Regions from separate parts of the Rhizobium sp. KNZ2-6A genome, predicted to be linked through region 2. Evidence: predicted binding sites of a transcription regulator. Region 2 holds the regulator's gene; each other region holds the start of a gene.
The links. The regulator LexA, encoded in region 2, represses DNA repair genes until DNA is damaged. The targets are predictions, from matches to a motif close to TGTTCNNNNTGTGTTCNG.
Positions count from the first base shown of each region.

Region 1: a site for LexA is predicted at 1,951-1,968, ahead of dnaE (DNA polymerase III subunit alpha). Genes of this name have one in related genera too.
Region 3: a site for LexA is predicted at 2,324-2,341, ahead of dinB (DNA polymerase IV). Genes of this name have one in related genera too.
Region 4: a site for LexA is predicted at 1,741-1,758, ahead of ACPYOP_RS16350 (helicase-related protein). Genes of this name have one in related genera too.

Region 1 covers NZ_JBNDIC010000007.1:54,184-57,954, forward strand. Annotated here, with positions in the region: gene dnaE (DNA polymerase III subunit alpha) at 1-1,715, opposite strand, end outside; gene ACPYOP_RS07335 (hypothetical protein) at 2,072-2,665, shown strand; gene ACPYOP_RS07340 (DUF5680 domain-containing protein) at 2,745-3,212, shown strand; gene ACPYOP_RS07345 (ABC transporter ATP-binding protein) at 3,220-3,771, opposite strand, start outside.
Region 2 covers NZ_JBNDIC010000052.1:2,790-6,560, forward strand. Annotated here, with positions in the region: gene ACPYOP_RS27000 (ComEC/Rec2 family competence protein) at 1-1,372, shown strand, start outside; gene lexA (transcriptional repressor LexA) at 1,353-2,075, opposite strand; gene ACPYOP_RS27010 (VOC family protein) at 2,499-3,386, shown strand; gene kdsA (3-deoxy-8-phosphooctulonate synthase) at 3,383-3,771, shown strand, end outside.
Region 3 covers NZ_JBNDIC010000003.1:203,650-207,420, forward strand. Annotated here, with positions in the region: gene ACPYOP_RS03670 (ABC transporter substrate-binding protein) at 1-936, opposite strand, end outside; gene dinB (DNA polymerase IV) at 1,107-2,204, opposite strand; gene ACPYOP_RS03680 (helix-turn-helix domain-containing protein) at 2,422-3,549, opposite strand.
Region 4 covers NZ_JBNDIC010000021.1:74,542-78,312, reverse strand. Annotated here, with positions in the region: gene ACPYOP_RS16350 (helicase-related protein) at 1-1,498, opposite strand, end outside; gene ACPYOP_RS16345 (DUF3309 family protein) at 2,736-2,891, shown strand; gene ACPYOP_RS16340 (YMGG-like glycine zipper-containing protein) at 2,938-3,192, shown strand; gene ACPYOP_RS16335 (hypothetical protein) at 3,337-3,513, shown strand; gene phbB (acetoacetyl-CoA reductase) at 3,672-3,771, opposite strand, start outside.

The DNA of each region.
Region 1 (3,771 bases), on a different contig from region 2:
ATGTTGAACTGTGTGACCGGCATGTCGGAACGCGGGTCGCGATACATCGGGACCAGTTTCGAAAGCGGGCGATCGCCGATGACGATACCGGCGGCGTGCGTCGAGGCGTGGCGATAGAGGCCTTCGATCTTCTGGGCGATGTCGAGAAGCCGGGCGACGACCGGCTCCTTGTCCGCCTCCTCCTGCAGGCGCGGCTCCTCCTCGATCGCCTTGCTGAGCGGGGTCGGATTGGCGGGATTGTTCGGCACGAGCTTGCAGATCTTGTCGACCTGGCCATAGGGCATTTCCAACACGCGGCCGACGTCGCGAAGCGCGGCGCGCGCCTGCAGCGAACCGAAGGTGATGATCTGCGCCACCTGCTCGCGGCCATATTTGGCCTGCACGTAGCGGATCACCTCTTCACGCCGGTCCTGGCAGAAGTCGATATCGAAGTCCGGCATCGAAACGCGTTCGGGATTGAGGAAGCGCTCGAACAGCAGCGAGAAGCGCAATGGATCGACGTCGGTGATGGTGAGCGCGTAAGCCACCAGCGAGCCCGCGCCGGAGCCGCGGCCAGGGCCGACCGGGATATCATGCCGCTTGGCCCATTTGATGAAGTCGGCGACGATCAGGAAGTAGCCGGGAAACTTCATGCGCTCGATAACGCTGAGTTCGAATTCCAGCCGCTCGCGATATTCTTTCTCCTCGTAGCCCGGCGCCATGCCGAGCGAGGCGAGACGCTGGTCGAGCCCCTCGACCGCCTGGGCGCGCAACTCCGCCGACTCGGCGCGCTCGGCCTCCTCCGCATCATCGGTAGCGCCGGTGAAACGCGGCAGGATCGGCTTGCGCGTATTCAGGATGAAGGAGCAGCGGCGGGCGATCTCGACCGTATTTTCCAGTGCCTCCGGCAGATTGGCGAAAAGCTTCGCCATGTCGGCTCGGCTCTTCAGATAATGATCTGGCGTCAGGCGAAAACGCGTATCGTCCGAGACGATTGCGTTGTGGGCAACCGCCATCAGCGCGTCGTGGGCATCGTAATCGTCACGCGTCGGAAAAAAGGCTTCATTGGTTGCAACGAGCGGAATCTCATGCTCGTAGGCCATCGCGATCATCTTCTGCTCATGGCGGCGATCATAGGTGCCATGCCGCTGCAATTCGAGATAGAGCCGGTCGCCGAACAGGCGCTTCAGGGTCAGCAGGCGGGAGAGCGCCTGCGCGGCATGCCCCTCCTTCAGCGCCATATCGATCGGCCCGCTCAACGAGCCGGTCAGCGCGATCATGCCTTCCGTGCCGATCTCTTCAAGCCATGAGCTGGTGATGTGAACGGCACCATTGCCTTCGCCGCCGAGATAGGCGCGGCTGACGAGATCGACCAGGCGTTCATAGCCCCGCTCCGTGGCGGCAAGCAGCACGATGGACGGCAGCTTGGCGAGCGCCTGCTGCGGCCCTCGCTTCTCGCCCTCGCCGCCATCTTCCATGTCAATCGATACCTGGCAGCCGATGATCGGTTGCAGCCCTTCGTCCATCGCCTTCTGCGAGAATTCGAGGGCAACGAAAAGATTGTTGGTATCGGTAATCGCGATGGCCGGCTGGCTGTCGCCTACCGCCTTGGCCAATATCTTCTTGAGCGGCAGCGCGCCCTCCAGCAGGGAATAAGCGGAATGAACCCTGAGGTGCACAAATTCCGGCGTTTCGCCGGCCGGCGTCGCCGTGCCGCTGCCACCCATATCCGCCATCTCAAACCCTTCCGCATGCCCAAATGAATCGGTGACATTTTCGGCATTGCGGATCGTAAAGTCCAGAAGTTGCTCCCATCAAATATGGGAACAGCCTGTGCAAACGGGGATAAAACTTACATCGCCATCATGATGAGGGAAAAGCTGGCAACGAACATGACGATGGAGGTGAATGCTGCAACGTCTCGAATGATATCGGTCATTTACGCGCTCCTTACTCGTTATGTTTCTTTTTTGTTCTATTTTTGTTCGGAAGTCAATAGGAGCATCAATAAATTTCATCACGCGACTCTTTCGTTCTCCGATGGACGCCGAAACAGTCTGGCGCTATGGAGATGGGGGACAGGGAGACCACGATGAAATCGCTTGCCTGCGGGCTCATTCTGCTTTCGCTTGCAACCACGGCCCGCGCCGAAGACACCGCCGCGCCCGGCCGCATCATCGATGCCGCAATCGGAGACTGGAACAAGGACGGCAAACCGGATCTCGCCCTTCTGGTGGCACTCCCCTCGGATGATCAGGCTGACAATCAGATCGGCATCAATATTTATCTACGCGATGACGAGCACGCCTTGCTGAAGCTCGCCGCACGCGCTCCGAACAAAATATGGGGTAGCGTCGAGCCCGGCGGCATCGTCGGCCAGGAACCATCGATCTCGGCGCTGCCGAACGGTTCGATCGCGATCGTCTCGCAGAACGACTCCATCGGTCGCGATCGCTGGCAACAGACGCTGACGCTTGCCCATCGCAACAACAGCTTCGTGGTGGCCGGCTATACCTACGGTTCCCGCGATACGCTCGAACCGGACAACAGTCACACCTGCGACTATAACGTATTGACCGGCAAGGTGACGAAGGACGGCAAGGCGCTGAAGGCCGAAGCGAGGACCGTCAGCATTCAGGCCTGGCAGGACGATTTTGGCGAGAAGGCTTGCGAAGGCAGCCGTTAATCAAGAATGTTCTCTTTTTGTTCTTTACAACCAGCACATTGAATGGCATCGTGCCCACTCACCAAACCTGGAGAGGGTCATGCCGGATCTTGCCGAGCTGAACGATTTTATTGTCATCGCCAAGGCGGAGACCTATGTCGGCGATGGCGAGAGACTGCCGTCCTGCCGCACCGGGTCGCATGACATCGGCTATGCAAGCGGCCGCTGGCGCTATCTCGACAGCTATTTCGGCGGCACGGATTTCGCCGGCCAGGAACTGGTCTGGCATGACGACGAGCCGGTCTGGGCCATGAATTATTTCGGCCATATCATCGAGCCCGATCTGATCGACGGCACCCGCGCCGGCATGGTGATCAAGGCATCGCTGCTGCGTCTTTATCTGGATGAAAAGCGTTTTCTCGGCGGCTTCGAGTTTGAACATGCCTATGGCCGCTATATCGACCGCAGCACTGGCGGCTGCGACCATTTCTTCGGCCATGAAGCCATCGTGGTGAACCAGTGCAAAGCCTACGAACTGGATTATCGCGGTGGTCTGATCGTTCCGTAGCGAGTAATCAGACCTCGACCACCTTGCCGTCGCTCAGTGTGACGCGGCGATCCATGCGGGCGGCGAGCTCGTGATTGTGCGTGGCGATCAAGGCCGCAAGGCCCGATTGACGCACCAGCGCTTCCAATGCATCGAAGACGTAATGCGCGGTCTCCGGATCGAGATTGCCGGTGGGCTCGTCTGCCAGCAGCACCAGCGGCGCGTTGGCAACCGCGCGGGCGATCGCGACGCGCTGCTGCTCGCCACCGGACAGTTCGGCCGGGCGGTGATCGGCGCGGTGACCGATGCGCATATAGTCGAGAAGCTGCGCGGCTCGCTCGCTCGCATCCTTGCGCGACAGGCCGGAAATGAGCTGCGGCATCATGATGTTCTCGAGCGCCGAGAATTCGGGCAACAGATGATGGAACTGATAGACGAAGCCGATCTCGCCGCGGCGCACGGCCGTGCGCTTTTCATCGGACAAGGCTTCGCAGGCCTGGCCATTGACGACCACCTCGCCGCCATCGGGATGCTCCAGCAGGCCTGCCACATGCAGCAGCGTCGACTTGCCCGTGCCTGA
Region 2 (3,771 bases):
CTTCGGCGCGCTTTTGACGGTGACGGCCTACTACCTCATTTCGGGTTTTGGCGTATCCGCTGAGCGCGCTTTCATCATGATGGCGATCATGCTGGTGGCCGTGCTTTTCGATCGGCCGTCGCTCAGCCTTCGCAATGTCGCGCTATCTGCCATCGTCATCCTCATTCTGTCGCCGTCGCAGGTGCTGGGCCCAAGCTTTCAGATGTCCTATGCCGCGACGCTGGCGCTGGTCTCGGGCTATTCGCTATGGAAACGACGACGGCCTCGCGAAAACATCCTCTCGCGTGTCCGTCTGTTGAGCCCGCTGCTCTTCGTCTCGCGCTTCTTCGGTGGCGTGCTGTCGACCTCGTTCATCGGTGGCGCATCGACGGCCATCTTCTCGATCGAGCATTTTCACCGGCTGGCGACATATGGGCTTGCCGCCAACCTCGCGGCCATGCCGGTGGTCTCTTTCATTGTCATGCCGTTCGGCATGGCGGCAATGCTGCTCATGCCCTTCGGCCTGGACGGGCCACTCTGGAAAGTCACCGGCGAGGGACTGGAGCTCGTCATCCTGATCGCCAAAACCGTGGCTGGTTGGGGAGGCGACATCACCTTCGGCCGCCAACCCGGCTGGTTGATGCCGACCTTCATTGCCGGCTTCCTGATCATGACCATGTTGCGGAGCCGGCTTCGCCATCTGGGCCTGCTGTTGCTGCTTTCATCCACTGGCGTGGCTGCATTCGGCTCCGCCGTGCCGAAGCCGGATCTGATGATTTCCGAGGACGGTGTTCTGGTTGCGCTGCGGCAGGACGATATACTCGCCACAAATCGCGAAAGGCCGCAGGCCTTCATTTTCGAACAATGGCAGAAGGCGCTGGTCGCAACCGAACACCAGCCTCCCATTATTCTCCCCAGTGACAGCCGGCTTCCGCAGATCAACAAGACGACCGATCGCCGTAGGCGATTAAGCAGCGAAGAACAGAAAGCGGTCCGCAAGGCAATGGAAGAGGCGCTGGATCGGACGATGCAAGGAAGTTTCGCCTGTCAGAAGGGCGCGTGGTGCGTGGCGATGCTCGATAATGGCGCCATGTTGGTCACCATCGAAAATGCTGCCTATCTGCCGCCGGCTTGCGATACCGCGCAAATCGTCGTCACATCGATCCGGCTGCGGCTCGATCATTGCCGCTCCGGCGCAATGCTCATAACCGGCGCAACATTGCGGCGAACTGGCTCTCTCGAAATGACCCTCGGCGCAGATACGCCAACCGTTTCGACGGCATTCAAAAACCCGCAGCGACCATGGACGCGGCATCGAACTTACGATTGGCGCGCAGACAAGTTCGCCACGCCAATCACGCTGAAATCACCGGTCAGTGATAACGCCGAATAAGGCCGACGAGCTTCCCTTGGACCTTGACGCGATCCGGCCCGAAGATACGGGTTTCATAGGCTGGGTTGGCGGCTTCCAGCGCGATGGAGGCGCCCTTGCGGCGGAAGCGCTTCAGCGTCGCCTCTTCGTCGTCGACGAGCGCAACGACGATATCGCCGGGATTGGCCGTCGTCGAATTGCGGATGATGACCGTGTCGCCATCGAAAATTCCGGCGTCGATCATCGAATCGCCCCTGACCTCCAGTGCATAATGCTCGCCGGAGCCGAGCATATCGGCGGGAACGGTAATGTCATGCGTATTGTTCTGAATGGCGGAAATCGGAACGCCGGCGGCGATGCGCCCCATGACCGGTACCGATACCGAACTGTTCTGGTCGTCGTTGGCAACTTTCGCCGGGGCGGGCGGCGCGACCGGCTGAGATTTGCCGAGACTGCCCTCGATAACGCTCGGCGAAAAGCCACGACGCGGCTGCAGGCTCGAATTATAGGCCTCCGGCAGCTTGATGACTTCGAGCGCTCGCGCCCTGTTCGGCAAGCGGCGAATGAAGCCTCGTTCCTCGAGCGCCGTGATCAGACGGTGAATGCCGGATTTTGATGCCAGATCCAGTGCGTCCTTCATTTCGTCGAAAGATGGCGGGACACCGGACTCTTTCATCCGCTCGTGAATGAAGAGAAGCAGTTCCTGCTGCTTGCGAGTCAACATCGTCTTGGAACCCCAAATCAAGAAAATCGTCGTGAAACAAATCCAGAACGGACACTATATGTTCCATATGTGTTCCGCAAGTGCTTAAATTTCAGTAAAGCTTCGCCGGGCCGATCAAATAATTGCCGTCATCGAATGGATCGCTTGAAATTCCTCGGGAATTATATCCGCGCTAATTCAGCGATAAATATGAGAAATGCCGCTTTGTTCGCTTTATGGACGCTTCACCTCTATCCTGTTCACTTCAAGTGCGGATAAAGACGACGGTTGTCACCTAAGCCGGCTACAGTTGAGAATCAGCGCGTTCCCGTTGTCAGGGTGCATCCGACTCACATTCTCTTGCGCCTTCACAGCTTGGCTTTCGTCTTGAATTGAGCATTGTATGGGCGCAAATCTGCTCTCGCAGGCAAACAAGGGAGGACCATGACTTTGTCGCCGCATCCGCTTGATCATCTCGTGCTGCCGACCGTCAACATCGCTCTGGCGCGCGAGCGCCTGGGCAAGCTGGGCTTCACGGTGGCTCCGGATGCCCGCCATCCTTTCGGCACGGAAAATGCCTGCGTCTTCCTTGCCGACAAGACCTATCTCGAACCTTTGGGCGTAGCATCGCAGGAACAATGCGAGACGAGCATTGCCGACGGCAATGTCTTCGTTGCGCGCGACCAGGCCTATCGCTTCCGCGTCGCCGAGGATGGATTTTCGGCCCTGGTTTTCGGCACGGAGGATGCCGTTAGCGATGACGAGCGTTTCAATGCGGCCGCGATCTCGGCTGGGCGCATGCTGGATTTCTCCCGGCCGATGAAGATGCCGGATGGAACGGAAACCACGGCCGGTTTTCGTCTCGCATTTGCGGCCGATCTGCGCGCGCCGGATTTCCTGGCCTTCTGCTGCCAGCGCATCAATCCGCTGCCGGCCGATCGCAGCGCGCTCGAGCGTCACGAAAACGGCGTGACCGGCATCGCGCGGGTGGCGCTTTCCGCGCTGAAACCAGCGGCGTATCGCACCTTCTTCGAAGAGATCGTTGGCGGCCCGCGGGTCTCGGAACACTCCTTCGGCCTGACGATCAAGGCAGCCAATGTCGATGTGGAAGTTTTGACGCCGGAAGGAATGGAAGCATTCTACGATTTGCCTGTTCACACCAGCGATCCCGGGCTGAGAGCACGCGCAATCCTTTTCAAAACGCGCGATCTTTCCGTGACATCGTCGCATTTCACTGCTAACGGCGTCACCTACACGCGTAAGAACAATCGTATACTGGCAAGGCTGGCGCCCGGACAGGGCGCATTATTCGCCTTCGAGGAGATAGCATGAGCACGAATTCCGAAGTCACCGTCGGCGAGGGTGCCTCCAAGGTCCTCTTTTCCAATACCGCCAAGCTGTCGCTGATTGCCGGCCCCTGCCAGATGGAGAGCCGCGACCATGCTTTCATGGTCGCCGGAGTTCTGAAGGAGCTCTGTGGTAAGCTCGGCATCGGCCTTGTCTACAAATCCTCCTATGACAAGGCGAACCGGACCTCTCTGTCAGGCAAGCGCGGCATCGGCTTGGAAAAATCCATGGAAGTCTTTGCCGACCTCAAGAAGGAATATGGCTTTCCGGTTTTGACTGACATTCACACGGAAGAGCAGTGCGCTGTCGTCGCCAAGACGGTCGATATCCTGCAGATCCCGGCTTTCCTGTCGCGCCAGACCGATCTCCT
Region 3 (3,771 bases), on a different contig from region 2:
CATGACGACGATGGCCTTGTTCTTGACGGCGGGAAGCTGGCTGACGGCCGGGTCGGTGGTGAGAAACTTGATCTTGGCTTCCGGCTTGTCGAGCTCCCAGCGATTACGGTCGAGGCTGGCGACGACGATGACGTCGGGATTGGTCGCGATGATGCTCTCCCAGCCGAGTGTCGGCCATTCGGCCTCCGTGGTAATAGCATTCTTGCCGCCGAGCAGATCGGCTATGAAGCCGGATGCTCCGTTCTTGCCGCCGAGATAGGCGTCGGAGGAGGGGGATTGGCTCGAGAACCAGAAGACGTAGGAAAGCTGTTTGCCGTCGTGGGGCACATCAGCGCGCAATGCCGCTTGACGCTTCTTAAAGTCGGCGATCAGGGCCTGGCCGCGATCGGAGACATCAAAAATCTTCGAGAGCTCGTCGATCTCCTTGTAGAGAAGATCCATGTTCCATAGTTCTCCGCGGCTGCCGTACTGGTCCTTGACCGCGGCCGTGCTGAGGCAGGTGCTGGGAGACAGATATGCCGGGATGCCGACCTTCTCGAAATCCTCGCGCTTGGCGACCTTGCTGTTCGGTCCCATCAGGCTTGGTAAGGCCGCAGCCACGAAATCGGGATTTTCCGAGAGGATCGATTCAAACGTCGGAAACTCGACGGTCAGCAATTTGACCTTGGAATTGGCCTCGGCGAGCTCGGGCAGAACCTTGCTCGGCCAGAAGGCGGTGCCGACCATTTTGTCCTGCAGGCCAAGCAAAAGAAGAATTTCGGCACTGTTCTGGCCGAGCCCGATCGCCCGTTCCGGCGCTTTCTGGAATGTGACCTTGGCGCCGCAATTGTCGATGGTCAGGGGATAGCTGGTGGATGCGGCAGATGCTGCCGGTACGGCAAGACCGAGCGCCGCGCAAAGAGCCGGGACGGCCAAAAGCGATTTCAATATGGTCACGAAAAACATCCTGATTGTTTGCGGCCAAATATGGACGGGTGAAAACACCCGCGGCGGTATAGCCTTGCCGGCCGGTCACAAACAAGAGGAATTTACTCATATTTCTACAGATTCCGCGCGCGGATCAGGACAAATCCCAGATTCGCTGGTATCGCTTCCGTAACCGACCGTCAGAAGCCGAGATCGAGCTGGGATTGCGAGCGGCCATCATCGGTTTCTTCGTTCGTCAGGGATGACAGCGTGACGCCGAGTAGCCGAACCGGCCGTCTGAACGGATGGACGGTCGCCAGAAGCGCGGATGCCGCTTCTAAGATTTCGCCCATGTCAGCGACCGGGAGAGAGGCCGTCCGACTGCGTGTCGCCTGCGTGAAATCCGAGTACTTGATCTTCACGGTCACCGTCTTGCCGCTGATGCCGCTGGCTTCGCAGTAGCGCCAGACCTTCTCTGCGAGCGGCCGCAATTCCGCCGTCGCCAGATCGAGGTCGTCGATATCTTCGGGAAACGTATCCTCCGCGCCGACGGATTTGCGGATCCGGTCGGGCCTCACCTGGCGCTCGTCGATGCCCCGGGCGATCCCGTAGAAATAAGGTCCGGACTTTCCGAAATGCTCCTGCAGGAAGGCGAGGGACTTTGATTTCAGATCGAGCCCGGTTTCGATCCCGTATTTGCGCATGCGTTCGGCGGTCGCAGGCCCCACACCATGGAATTTGCTGACGGGCAGCGCCTCGACAAATGCCGGCCCGTTCTTCGGCGTGATCACCGCCTGGCCGTTGGGCTTGTTCAGATCGCTCGCCATCTTGGCGAGGAACTTGTTGTAGGAGATGCCGGCGGAAGCATTGAGCCCGGTGATCTGCTTGATCCTCGCCCGGATTTCCAGCGCGATCTCGGTGGCGATCTCCATGCCCTTGAGGTTTTCGGTGACGTCGAGATATGCCTCGTCGAGCGACAATGGCTCGATCAGCGGCGTATATTCGGCGAAGATCTCGCGGATCTGCTGCGATACGGCCTTGTAGACGTCGAAGCGCGGCGGCACGAATATCAAATCCGGGCATTTGCGCTTGGCGGTCACCGACGGCATGGCTGAGCGAACGCCGAAGGCGCGGGCCTCATAGCTTGCCGCCGCCACCACGCCGCGCGCCGCGAACCCGCCGACCGCGAGCGGCTTGCCGCGCAGTTCGGGATCGTCGCGCTGTTCGACCGACGCGTAAAAGGCATCCATGTCCACATGGATGATTTTGCGGACGGGCGGCGAGCTCATATCGTTCATTATCGTCTCGGCAATCCGCGCTGGAACGAGGTAGGTTGAGCATGATGTCGTCCGAAAACCGCTCACACTTTTCGGCATCATGCTCCAGGCTTTCAGCGCCGCCGTAAATCGCGGTAGGGCCGAACAAATACGGAACATATCACGCTTGGCGATGATATCAAACCGGCTGCGGATCTTGCCGGGCAGGACTTCGCGATGTCGCTGCCGGCCTGGATTGTCAGAGACCAAGCGTGCTGAGCCAGTTATCGAAACTCGACACCGTGGCCGTGCGCGACGGCGCTTCCGTCTTGAAATCCCGAGAATGCCTGCGCACTTCGCTTGGATTGTAGCCGAACTCATGAGTGAAGGCCCGGCAGAAGTTGGCGGCGGACTCGAAACAGAACTGACCGGCGATTTCGCCGATTTTCCGACCATCGGCGGGATCGTTAAGTGCGGCGCGCGCGGCCAGAAGCCGTTTCCTTCTTATGTAGTTGAGCACTCCGCTCGAAGTCTGGAACAGCTCGTAAAGACGGGTCCGCGAAATCGCCAGTTCACGGCTTAGGGTTTCCGGCGTCAATTCCGTGGATCCCAGATTGTTCTGAATGAAGTGTCTTGCCCGGGTCATCAACCCGCTTTGCGATATTTCGCCATCGATCTGGCTGTGCGCCAAGGGCGAGATCGTATGGAACACCATCTCCCGAAGCTGGTTCCTGACGCCTGGAAGATCGTCTCTGGTCAAACGAAGGAGATTGACTTCGAGAAAATCCATGTAACTCGAAAGTAACGAGACGCGCGGACCTCCAAGTACAATATTGCTGCTGGCGCTCGGCAGCCCACCATAGGCGGCAAACAGATCGCATGGCAGGATCAATGTCGTGGATTGCGCCGGCAAGGTCCGTCCGTAAAAGGGGCAGCCCAGCATCCGGATTTCCATCATGCCGGGTTCGTTTTCGACAACCTTGCCGTTGACGCTCGTCCAAGTCTTTCCGGTGCGCAGAAAAGTGATCTGCCAATGATCTATCGAGCTGAAGCGCACCTTTTCCGGGGAGCGTTCGAAACTGAATGCCGGCGTGTCCTGCTGAATGAGCAGGACACCTTCGAGATTCCATGCGACCTGCTTAACCGCGAACGGCTCACATGCTTTTGCTTGATTTTGCAGCCGCATATCGATCAGCGGAGCCATGCGCTCCTGCCAGGCTGCAAATTGCCGATCGGGGTGCAGCTCCTCCGTTGAAAATGGCAGGGACGCCAGCTCCGTCCTTTCGGGGACTTCACTGTAAAGCGGTGCCTGAGGAGAACGGAGCCAGCGGCGCCGCTCGACAGCCTTGGGCTGTTCAAATGGAATATCTGCTTTGCTCCACATCATTGTAGCGCCCCCTCGACACTACATGGCGTGTTGTACTTGCCGCGGCTGCAGCGCTCATTGAAAATTCTGCAGCTGGCCCCAACGCCAGTTGATCATATTAAAACCACATTTGTTTGTGGATTAGCCGCCTTCTCGTGAGATCCAGCCTGATTTCCAACTTTTCATGCCGGAACGAATCTGTTTCCGTATTGTAACAGCAAGAGAGAGGGATAAATGCCCGAC
Region 4 (3,771 bases), on a different contig from region 2:
CATTCACACTGATTTCAGCTTCCAGCATCGCATTCTCTCTCAGGCGCTTCATGAGCACAGATGTCCTGCGATCAACAAAGCGTTTCGTCAACCTCTCATGTAACGCGTCGGACAATCGATCTTCGATTTCCCGCGTCTTTTCTTGCCAGTGTGTCGGATCGGCAAGCCAACCGGGCCGGTTCGACACATAGGTCCAAGTCCTTATCTGCGCGATTCGCGCCGAAAGCGTGTCGATCTCGCCATCCGTCCGATCGGCGCGATGCACCTGTTCGGCCAGGAAATCCTCTTTCACCGTGCCATAGCGCACCAGATCGGAAAAGAGGGCGGCAATGAGATCGGCGTGCTGGGCAGGCGTAATGCGCCGATAGTCGGGAAGCGCGCAGGCCTCCCATAATTTCTCAACCCGAGCCGGGTTGCTGGCAAGATCGACTATCTCCAGATCGCGTGACAAATATTCCAACGCCTGCTGGTCTACCGCAGGCAGCGCCCGCGTCAACCCCTGCACGCGCGGCGCGTCTTCCAAACTGGCGCGCAGCGCCGCGATCGAGGAAAAATTCAAAGCCTTGGTGCGCCACTGCAGCACCTTCACCATGTCGAATTCGTGTCCCTCGATCCGGCGCACCAGTTCGTCGTCGAAAGGATCGACCTGTCCGGTCACTCCGAAGGTGCCGTCCTTCAGGTGGCGGCCGGCGCGGCCAGCGACCTGGCCAAGCTCGGCGGGATTGAGGTTGCGGAATTGATAGCCGTCGAACTTGCGGTCCTGGGCGAAGGCGACATGATCGACATCGAGATTGAGGCCCATGCCGATCGCATCGGTCGCGACCAGATATTCGACATCGCCGGCCTGGTAGAGCGCCACCTGCGCATTGCGCGTACGTGGGCTGAGCGCGCCGAGAACGACGGCGGCGCCGCCGCGCTGGCGGCGGATGAGCTCAGCGATCGCGTAGACCTCATCGGCGGAAAAAGCCACGATCGCGGTGCGCTGCGGCAAGCGCGTGATCTTCTTCTGCCCGGCATAGAAAAGATGCGACAGCCGCGGCCGCTCCAGGACGGTGATCCCGGGCAAGAGCTGTTCGAGGATGGGCCGCATCGTGCCGGCCCCCAATAGCAGCGTCTCGTCCCGGCCGCGCAGGTGCAGGATGCGGTCCGTGAAGATGTGGCCGCGCTCGAGATCCCCGGCAAGCTGAACCTCGTCGATGGCGACGAAGGAAGCACGCGTCTCGCGCGGCATGGCTTCGACGGTGCAGACGGAAAAGCGGGCATTGGGCGGCGATATTTTTTCCTCGCCCGTGACAAGCGCCACATGCTGGACCCCAACCTTCTCGACGACGCGCGTATAGACCTCGCGCGCCAGCAGCCGCAGCGGCAGGCCGATCACGCCGCTGCCGTGCGCCACCATGCGTTCGATGGCATAATGGGTCTTGCCGGTATTGGTCGGTCCGAGCACCGCGGTCACGCCGCGTCCGCTCAGGATCATGGGCTGCGAAGTCTGTGTCATTGGTCCGTGCATGGGCGAGAAACCACCGTCTTTCGATCAGCAAGTTCCCCAAGGAGGAAACGAAGAGATGACGACCATATGCGACAAAGGCAAGACCTGAATAAAAAAACAGCCGCAGCAACAATCGATTTCATTATTGATGGCTTCAACCATAAGCTACATTAATCCTGCATCTAATGCGAGTCCCGACGATTTCCGGAACAGCTTGAGAACGAATCGGAGACGAATCGCTGACTCGCTGTCGTTCTTTTTTTGTTCACTACAACATATGGATTTCGATGAAAAGACTGACACCAAATGCTGAATCTCGTTTCCGTGCCTTTTCCCTGAGAAAGGGAGTCAGGCAGAGAATCCGAAGCCGGCGAAAATCAGCGTTTTTCGTAGTTAATTATTTGTAAATAATGCAGCTTCCCGGAATGCCGCTCCTTCCATTAAGATTCGGGCCAAAGCCGGAACGAATCGGCGACGAATCGCGGATTCCAGCCGATTCTGCTTTTGTTCCACACAATATCTAGCGCTTCCTGGACCAGAACCCATAGGACTCCGAATGGTTGAACCCACGATTCGAGCCGAATCTGCAATTGCGATCAATCTTTTAACGAGCGCAAATATAATGAATCTGGAAACACACGCATAAGCTGTTCGTATCGGCGCCTCGATCGAGGCCAACGCGAAGCGGATTTCACGGCTACATATTTGTATTTCGCCAGGACAGCATTGAGACATGGAAAGCGGCGCGGGCGCAGGACGCCTCCACCGGCCTATTCCGCGCGAACCGATGGGGGCATGAAGGCATCATCCTGTGAACACCCGCCTTCCACTGGATTTCGCTCAGTTTGCACGCCCGGGACGTACAAAAAGGCCCGGCCATTAACCAAAGTCCAAAGGCAGAACGAATCGCCGACGAATCACGGACAGGCTTCTTTTCTCGTTTCGTTCACCGCAACATATTGTATTTTAATAGTATTTTAACCATAAGAACGGGTCGTGGCTCCGCCCTCCTACGCCCGCTTCGTGCCGCCGCGTTAATATCTGGCTGAATGCCGCGCCGCCGGCACCTAGCCATTTTTATTTCTTAGCCGGAACAATTTTCGGCGACGCAAGTTTCTATCTGCAGAATTGGGGAACTCCGCCCATTCGCTAAGGAACCGATTCGAACTGGAGCCGCTGGAGCATAGAGCCGGATTGAATGACATTGCCGGCGCTATTCAAGCGATGGACATGGAGGAGACATATCATGCTTGGTACGGTATTGCTTGTCATACTGATTCTGCTGCTGATCGGCGCACTGCCCAGCTGGGGTTACAGCCGGGCATGGGGGTACGGTCCATCGGGCGGTCTCGGGCTTGTTCTCGTCATTGTCCTCATTTTGTTATTGATGGGGCGGATCTGATCCGCGGGTCAATGTTCAAACTTCACAACACCAGGGAGCTAACACCATGAAGAAGATCATCGTCGCGATCGCCCTTGTCGGCGCTTTAGCGTCGTGCACGGCAACGGAAAAAGGGACTGCCATCGGTGCCGGCACCGGCGCCCTGATCGGCGGCGTGGCCACCCATAGCTGGGGCGGCGCGGCAGTCGGCGCTGTTGCCGGCGGCGTCGTCGGCAATCTTATCGGACGCTCCCATGAGCGCCGCGGCTATTGCATCTATCGCGATCGCTACGGCAATCGCTACGAGGCTCGTTGCCGCTAAGGCTTGACCGCTCGTGACCGGCCGCTTTTGCGGCTCGGTCGCGAACATCGGAGCAGGCTCCGGAAGCCGGATTTTCTGAAGGAATCCTCTTCCCGCGCGATCGGCCGCGGGAAGGGAGCAGTGTTTTGAGAAAGGAACGGCACCATGGCCGCAATCATCGCAAGCATTGCAGCACTCGCGCTCATCGGCACCACTTTTTACGCGCTCGGAAGCGCGGCAAGAGCGCGGGACAAAGAGAGAAAACGGCGAGCGCCATTGGAAGCCGTGATCCTGGAATTCAAGCCACGGCAGCGACAGCAGGCAAATTCAGGCCGGGGATGATTGCCGGGCTGACACTTCCGCCTATCCGGCAATCCTGCCCATGATGCGAATGGCCAAGAGCGGATCAGCTCTTCACGGAAGTTCCGAACCGCTCTATCCCATCGCTTCTACGCAATTGCCAACGGAAAGCCGCTATGCACTTTCCCTGGAATTGCTCTCTAGACGAAGAACTGGCCGCCATTGGCTGTTATCGTCGATCCCGTAATGAAACCGGCATCGTCGCTGGCAAGGAAAACCGCGATGCGGGCGATTTCCTCG